Regions from separate parts of the Plantactinospora sp. ZYX-F-223 genome, predicted to be linked through region 2. Evidence: predicted binding sites of a transcription regulator. Region 2 holds the regulator's gene; each other region holds the start of a gene.
The links. The regulator HrcA, encoded in region 2, represses chaperone genes, less so after heat shock. The targets are predictions, from matches to a motif close to GGTTNGCACNCTCNNNNNGAGNGTGCNAACC.
Positions count from the first base shown of each region.

Region 1: AAH979_RS21045 (FmdB family zinc ribbon protein) is a predicted target of HrcA. The motif match lies at 1,521-1,551, and genes of this name have one in related genera.
Region 3: groL (chaperonin GroEL) is a predicted target of HrcA. The motif match lies at 1,020-1,050, and genes of this name have one in related genera.

Region 1 covers NZ_JBDJAV010000020.1:82,409-84,669, reverse strand. Annotated here, with positions in the region: gene AAH979_RS21050 (flagellar biosynthesis protein FlgA) at 202-828, opposite strand; gene AAH979_RS21045 (FmdB family zinc ribbon protein) at 1,104-1,496, opposite strand; gene AAH979_RS21040 (5-formyltetrahydrofolate cyclo-ligase) at 1,625-2,182, opposite strand.
Region 2 covers NZ_JBDJAV010000026.1:54,524-56,784, reverse strand. Annotated here, with positions in the region: gene dnaJ (molecular chaperone DnaJ) at 1-529, opposite strand, end outside; gene hrcA (heat-inducible transcriptional repressor HrcA) at 596-1,618, opposite strand; gene AAH979_RS25185 (DUF4870 domain-containing protein) at 1,899-2,261, shown strand, end outside.
Region 3 covers NZ_JBDJAV010000011.1:26,685-28,945, reverse strand. Annotated here, with positions in the region: gene groL (chaperonin GroEL) at 1-922, opposite strand, end outside; gene AAH979_RS13335 (DUF5994 family protein) at 1,202-1,681, opposite strand; gene AAH979_RS13330 (lipopolysaccharide assembly protein LapA domain-containing protein) at 1,924-2,261, opposite strand, start outside.

The DNA of each region.
Region 1 (2,261 bases), on a different contig from region 2:
CGCCGAAGCGCCTGCGATTGATCGACCGCGTCGTTCCGGGCCACTGGCCACCGGCGTAGTGCCTGCTGCTGGTCACCGGCGTGGTGCCGGCGGTTGATCACCGGCTCCGTGCCGGGCGGCTGGTCACCGGCTCCGTGCCGGGCGGCTGGTCACCGGCTCCGTGCTGGGCGGCTGGTCACCGGCCTGCGGCTGTGACGGTGGCTACGAACGAACGATGATCGCGAAGCGGGTGGATTCCGGCATCCCGACCGCGCGGTGGGCCTGGTCCGGGCGGAGCGCCAGGTAGACGGCGCTGGCCGCGCCGTCGGTCTGGCCGGGACCCAGCACGTCGAGCACCAGTACCCGGGTTGCCAGGACGGTCGGCTTCGGTGCCCGGCCCGCCTGGTCACCGCCGGGTGCCGCGAGGAGATCCACCCGGGCTCCCGGCCGGGCCACCGTCAGCGCGGCCGGCTCGGCGAGCCGGATCGGCACCCCCACGGTCCCCGCCGGCACCGGCACCCCCGAGTCGCCCGGGGCTACCGTGCCACCGGGTCCAGCCGGCGACCCGCTGGGCCGCTCCGCCGGCCCGCTCCCCGCCGCCGGACTCGCGCCGGCCGACCCGGTGGACGCCGGTCCGCCGGACCCGGCGGGGTCGGCCTTGCCCCCGCTGGCACCGGCCGACGGCGCGGGGCAGGGCGACATCGGCTCGGGTAGGTAGAGCGCGCCGAGCGCGAGCGCCAACAGGGCGGCGACCAGCATCCAGCGGAGTATCGAGCCGGCACCCGGTCGTGACCAGCGGGTCGGGCTCAGCGTGGCATCGCGACGGGTGGGCGTACGGTCGAGCGCCACGGCGAACCTCCCTCGGCCCGGCGGCGCCAGTGGGGTCGGCGTCGTCCGGTGCGCAGCAGGCTAGGCGAGGGCGCCTGGGGGAGGCAGTCGAGGATTCACGCCCTGTGGATAACTCGGGGGGTTGTGGATAACTCCACTGACCCCGGCCAGGCGCATTCGCCCAGGCCGCCCCGCCGGGAGACGGAGGGGTCGGCGAAGCGACCTGCCGGCCACCGTGTCGACGGCGGACGAGCCGGCCTTCTCCCAGCCCCGGCAGATGCGCTGGTTGGAGGTCGTCAGGTCGTGCTGGTCGAGGAGGAGGACGTCGCCTTCGGCTTGCTGCCGGACCCGCTCGACGCGCCGTTGGTCGAGCCGGATCCGCCGCCGCTGGTGGAGCTGGACGTGCCGCCGCTGGTCGAGCCCGAGTCGCCGCCGGAGCCGGTCTTCGTGGAGTCGCTCTTCGACGAGTCGGACTTGGCCGCCGTGGAGCTGCCGGCCCCTTCCGAGCCGTTGCTCCGGGAGTCGGTCCGATAGAAGCCGGAGCCCTTGAAGACGATGCCCACGGAGTTGAAGAGCTTGCGCAGGCGACCCTCGCACGCCGGGCACTCGGTCAACGGCTCATCGGTGAAGGACTGCACCGCCTCGAGCTGGTGGCCGCACTCGGTGCAGGCGTACTGGTAGGTGGGCACGTTCCCCTCCGGATCTTGCAAGTCTGTTGGCACTCGACGTATCCGAGTGCCAATGGTGCGGCATCGTACCCGTTTTCGTCCAGCCAAAGTGTCCGGGCCGACGCCGGGGAACCCGGACCCGCGACCGGTCAACCGGACACCACCGGCTGGAGTCCACCGGAAGGGGTGATCACGGCCCGTACCGGACAGTCATGATCCATCGCCGGGACCGAGTCGATCAACTCGCCGTCGTGCAACAGCGCCACCGTGAGGGCCCCGGGAGCGGCCCGGGCGAGGGCACGGTCGTACGAGCCGCCGCCGCGACCGAGCCGGACGCCGCGCCGGTCGACCGCCACCGCCGGTACGACGACCAGCTCCGCCGAGCCGATCGCGCCCCGACCGAGCCGGTCGGTGGCGGGCTCCCGCAGCCCTCGGCCGGCCGCGACCAGGCAGCCCGGTCCGGCGTACGGCGCCCAGTCCAGGTCGAGGTCGGGGCGGAGTACCGGCAGCAGGAGCTGTGCACCCGGTCCCAGAGCGCCGGCCAGCTCGTCCGGCAACTCCGCTCCGCCCGGCTCACTGCCGACCGGCACGTAGCCGGTGACCAGGCGCGGTCGTACCCGCTGGGCCAGGGTGCGGAGTTCGGCCCGGACACGCTCGGCGGCGGCCAGTCGGGCCGGAGCCGACAGCGCCCGGCGCCGGGCCAGCATGGTGGCCCGGAGCGCGCTCTTGCGCGGGCCGACCCCTTCATCCGAAAAATCCGGCACGTAACACTCCCGGGGGCAGGCC
Region 2 (2,261 bases):
TCCGCTGCACCGACTGCACCTCGCCCCGCCCGCCGCACGCCTCGCAGGTGGCGAGATGGGTGCCGGGCGCCGTGCCGGCCCCGGAGCAGGTGGTGCAGAGCACGGCGGTGTCCACCGCGATCGGCGCCTCCACCCCGAACGCCGTCTCGTGCAGGTCGAGTTCGAGCCGCAGGATCGCGTCGGCCCCGGGCCGGGTACGCGGACGCGGCCCGCGCGCGCCACCCGCCGCCCCGAAGAACGCGTCCATGATGTCCTGGAAGCCGACGAACGGCCCACCGGCACCGCCCGGGCCGGCCCCGGGGCCGCCACCAGGGGCCAGCGGGTCGCCACCGAGGTCGACGATCTGCCGCTTCTGGTCGTCCGAGAGGACCTCGTACGCGGCGTTGATGTCCTTGAACTTCTCGTGTGCCTCCGGATCCGGATTCACGTCCGGGTGGTACTGCCGCGCCAACTTGCGGTAGGCGCGCTTGATGTCGTCGTCGGAGGCGTCCCGGCTGACGCCGAGAATCCCGTAGTAGTCCTTGGCCACTGCGTTCCGTGTCCTCATGTCTGTCTCGCGTTACCGTCCGCCGGTCGTCAGGGTGAGCTTTGGTGGTCAGTTCTGCGCCAGCACGTCGCCGACGTAGCGTGCCACGGCCCGCACCGTGGCGATGGTGCCCGGGTAGTCCATCCGGGTGGGACCCAACACGCCGAGTCCGCCGACGATGGTCGTACCCGGACCGTATCCGGTGCTGACCACCGAGGTGGCCCGCAGATTGTCGATCTCGTTCTCGTCGCCGATGCGTACCTGGAGGGTGTTCGGCTCCACCTCGCCGATCAGCTTGAGCAGGATGACCTCCTCCTCGAGCGCCTCGAGGATGGGCCGCAGCGACCCCTGGAAGTCGAGCAGCCCGCCCCGGGTCAGGTTGGCGGTGCCGGCCATCACGATCCGCTCCTCGTGCCGCTCGACCAGGGTCTCCAGCAGCACCGTGGCGAGCGTGGTCATCGCCGGGCGGAGCCCCGGAGGCACCTCGTCGACCAGCGCCTGGACCAGCGGCGGGGTCTCGGCCAGCTTCTCGCCGCCGAGCCGCTCGTTGACCAGCCGGCGCAGGTCGGTCACGTCGTCGGCGCTGATCGGGGTCGGCAGCTCGACCAGCCGCTGCTCCACCCGACCGGTGTCGGCGATCATGACCAGCATCAGCCGGGTGGTGGAGATCGGCACCAGCTCCAGGTGCCGGACGGAGGACCGGGCCAGGCTCGGGTACTGCACCACGGCCACCTGCCGGGTGAGCTGGGCGAGCAGCCGGACCGTACGGTGCACCACGTCGTCGAGGTCCACCGCGCCGACCAGGAAACGCTCGATCGCCCGGCGCTCGGCCGGGGTGAGCGGCTTGACCCGGGAGAGCCGGTCCACGAAGAGCCGGTAGCCACGGTCCGTGGGGACCCGGCCGGCGCTGGTGTGCGGCTGCCGGATGTAGCCCTCCTCCTCCAGCACGGCCATGTCGTTGCGGACGGTGGCCGGGGAGACCCCGAGCTGGTGCCGCTCGACCAGGGCCTTGCTGCCGACCGGTTCCTGGGTGGCGACGTAGTCCTCCACGATCGCGCGCAGCACGTCGAGCTTGCGGTCGTCGAGACCCATCCTCACCTCCCTGCGACGTCCCGGCCCCGGCTGGGCGAAACGACCGGGGCGGCCACGACGGTCGGGCCAGGTCCGCCCTGGCACTCGACTGTAGCGAGTGCCAGTCTACGACCAAGGCGTACCCGGCGCGATGATCGATTGGAAGGGCTATCCGAACCCGGACAACAGGCTTGCCAGCACACCCTACCCCGGTCGGCCTAGCAGGTACGGTCGGCCATTGTCCAGATTCAATCCGCCGGGCGGCTGGCGCCGGTTGAGCGGGAGTCCTACCGTGACCTCCATGACTGAACCGCCTCGCCCTCCCGGAGAATACGGCGGTCCGCCCCCGGACCCGACCGCCCCGATGAATCCGGGCCAATACCCGACGCCAGGCGAGGGGTACCCCCCGCCCGCCGCACCCCAGTATGGTGCGCCCGGCACGCCCCCGCCGACCTCCGGCGGCGGCACGTACCCGACCTCGGGCGGCGGGACCTACCCGACGTCAGGTGGCGGGACCTATCCGACCTCCGGTGGCGGTTATCCCCCGCCCGGTGGGTACCCGCCACCCGGCGGTTACCCACCCCCCGGCGGCGGTTACCCACCCCCCGGCGGCCAGCCACCGGGCGGCTACCCCGGTACCGGCTACCCGCCACCGGGCGGCTAC
Region 3 (2,261 bases), on a different contig from region 2:
CCAACGTGTGACCGACGGTGTCGCTGACGACCTGAGCGCCGGTGAGGACGGCGAGGTCGGCCAGCATGGCCGTGCGGCGGTCACCGAAGCCGGGCGCCTTGACTGCCACCGAGGTGAGGGTGCCGCGGACCGTGTTCACGACAAGGGTGGCGAGGGCCTCCGCCTCGACGTCCTCGGCGATGATGGCCAGCGGCTTGCCCGCATGCATGACCTGTTCCAGGATCGGGAGGAGGTCGGTCAGGTTCGAGATCTTGTTCTCGACGATGAGCAGGTACGGGTCGTCGAGAACGGCTTCCATCCGTTCCGTGTCGGTGACGAAGTAGGGCGAGATGCAGCCCTTGTCGAAGCGGATGCCCTCGGTGAACTCCAGCTCCAGGCCGAAGGTGTTGCCCTCCTCGACGGTGATCACGCCTTCCTTGCCGACCTTGTCCATCGCTTCGGCGATGAGTTCACCGACAACGGGGTCGGCGGCGGAGATGGACGCCGTGGCCGCGATCTGCTCCCTGGTCTCGACCTCCTGGGCCTGGTGGCGCAGCGCCTCGGTCACCGCGACCACGGCCTGCTCGATGCCGCGCTTGAGTGCGACCGGGTTCGCCCCGGCGGCCACGTTGCGCAGTCCTTCCCGCACCAGCGCCTGGGCCAGGACGGTGGCCGTCGTCGTGCCGTCCCCGGCCACGTCGTCGGTCTTCTTCGCGACCTCCTTGACCAACTCCGCACCGAGCTTCTCGTACGGGTCGTCGAGTTCGATCTCCTTAGCGATGCTCACGCCGTCGTTGGTGATGGTCGGCGCACCCCATCCGCTACCCAGCACGACATTGCGGCCCTTGGGGCCGAGCGTCACCTTTACCGTGTCGGCGAGCATGTTCATGCCGCGTTCGAGGCCGCGACGGGCGTCCTCACCGAATACGATCAACTTGGCCATCTGTGTCGTCCTCTACTCGTCGTGCCGACATTCAGCACTGCTCGGACCGACCTGCGACGAACACATCGCGCACGCCCACAAAGGGCTCATCCCATTCGGCTGGCACTCACGAAGGGCGAGTGCTAGCTACGGTGTAGCACTCGCCGCCCGAGAGTGCAAGGACAACGTCCTCCTCAGGAACCTCGCCGTACGCCGCCGTCTGGTGCCGCCGGGTACGCGAGGTACCGAAAACCCCGCCCCACCGTGGTCTGCCCGCACCGCCGGTGGGACGATGCCGCCTTACCGTGCGTCCGACAAGGCCCGGGGCGGCGTGAGACCTGGCTGACCGCCTTCGTCCTCCCAGACGGCTGCGGGAGCGTCATCGACCGCAGCGGGAGTGGACGTGGTGACGGCGAGCAGGATGTGTTGGGGGTGCACCTGGTTGCTGGTGACGGCGGCGAGGACCATCGCCGCGTCGGCGGTGTCGCTCGCGGTCTCCGGCGGGACGATCAGCAGGTCGACGCGGTCGCCGTTGGCGCACAGCGCGGTGATCAGGCTGATGGGCTGGCTGCTGAAGTAGCCCAGCCGGAGGACCCGGTCGGCCAACCCCAGCCGGCGGGGGTGGGTGTCCCAGCCGTCGGCGGCGAGGACGAGCCTGGTGACGGGTCCGCGAAGTTTGTCGATGGCCAGGACGAGACCCGGCAGTTCCGCGACCGGGTCGGTCGAGCGGGGCCACCAACCGCCGTCCAGGAGGGTACGGCGGGAGCCGGTGGGTTCCATCCGCAGTCGTGGAGTCGATGGCGGCGTTGGCGAGATCGTCGTCGCGCGGCTGGTAGCAGTGGCGTGTGTCATGGCAGGTTCCTTCTGCCCGTCGCCGCAAGGGATCCGGCGAAGGGCTGCAGTCGGGAGAATGGCAGGCCGGGGCGTCGAGCTTGGCGGCGGGGTCGCGGAAGGCGCGGTTGCGCAACCGCAGCCGGATCTTCGCGCCCAGGCTCGTCGTACGGCCAGCTCCAGGGCGCAGATCAGTGACGCTGGCGGCGGGACAGTCTGCGCAGTTGGGTGATGCGGGCGGCGCCAACCACCATGGTCAGGATCGCGACGCCGACACCGGCGATCAGCAGGGCCAGGGCCAACGGCAGAGTGCCCTGCATCCACAGGAAGGTGACCTCGACGCTGCGGGTGTTCTGCAGCATGAAGACGATGAGCACCACGCAGATGAGCGCGGCGGCGCAGATCCCGAACCAGGCGGCGCCGGTGCGGGTGTGTGGTACCCGGGTCGTCGACCGTGCGGCCGAGGGCTTCGGCGATGCCGTGGTGGCCGAATCGATCGGCGCGCCTCGGGTGGTGCGGAGATGGTTGG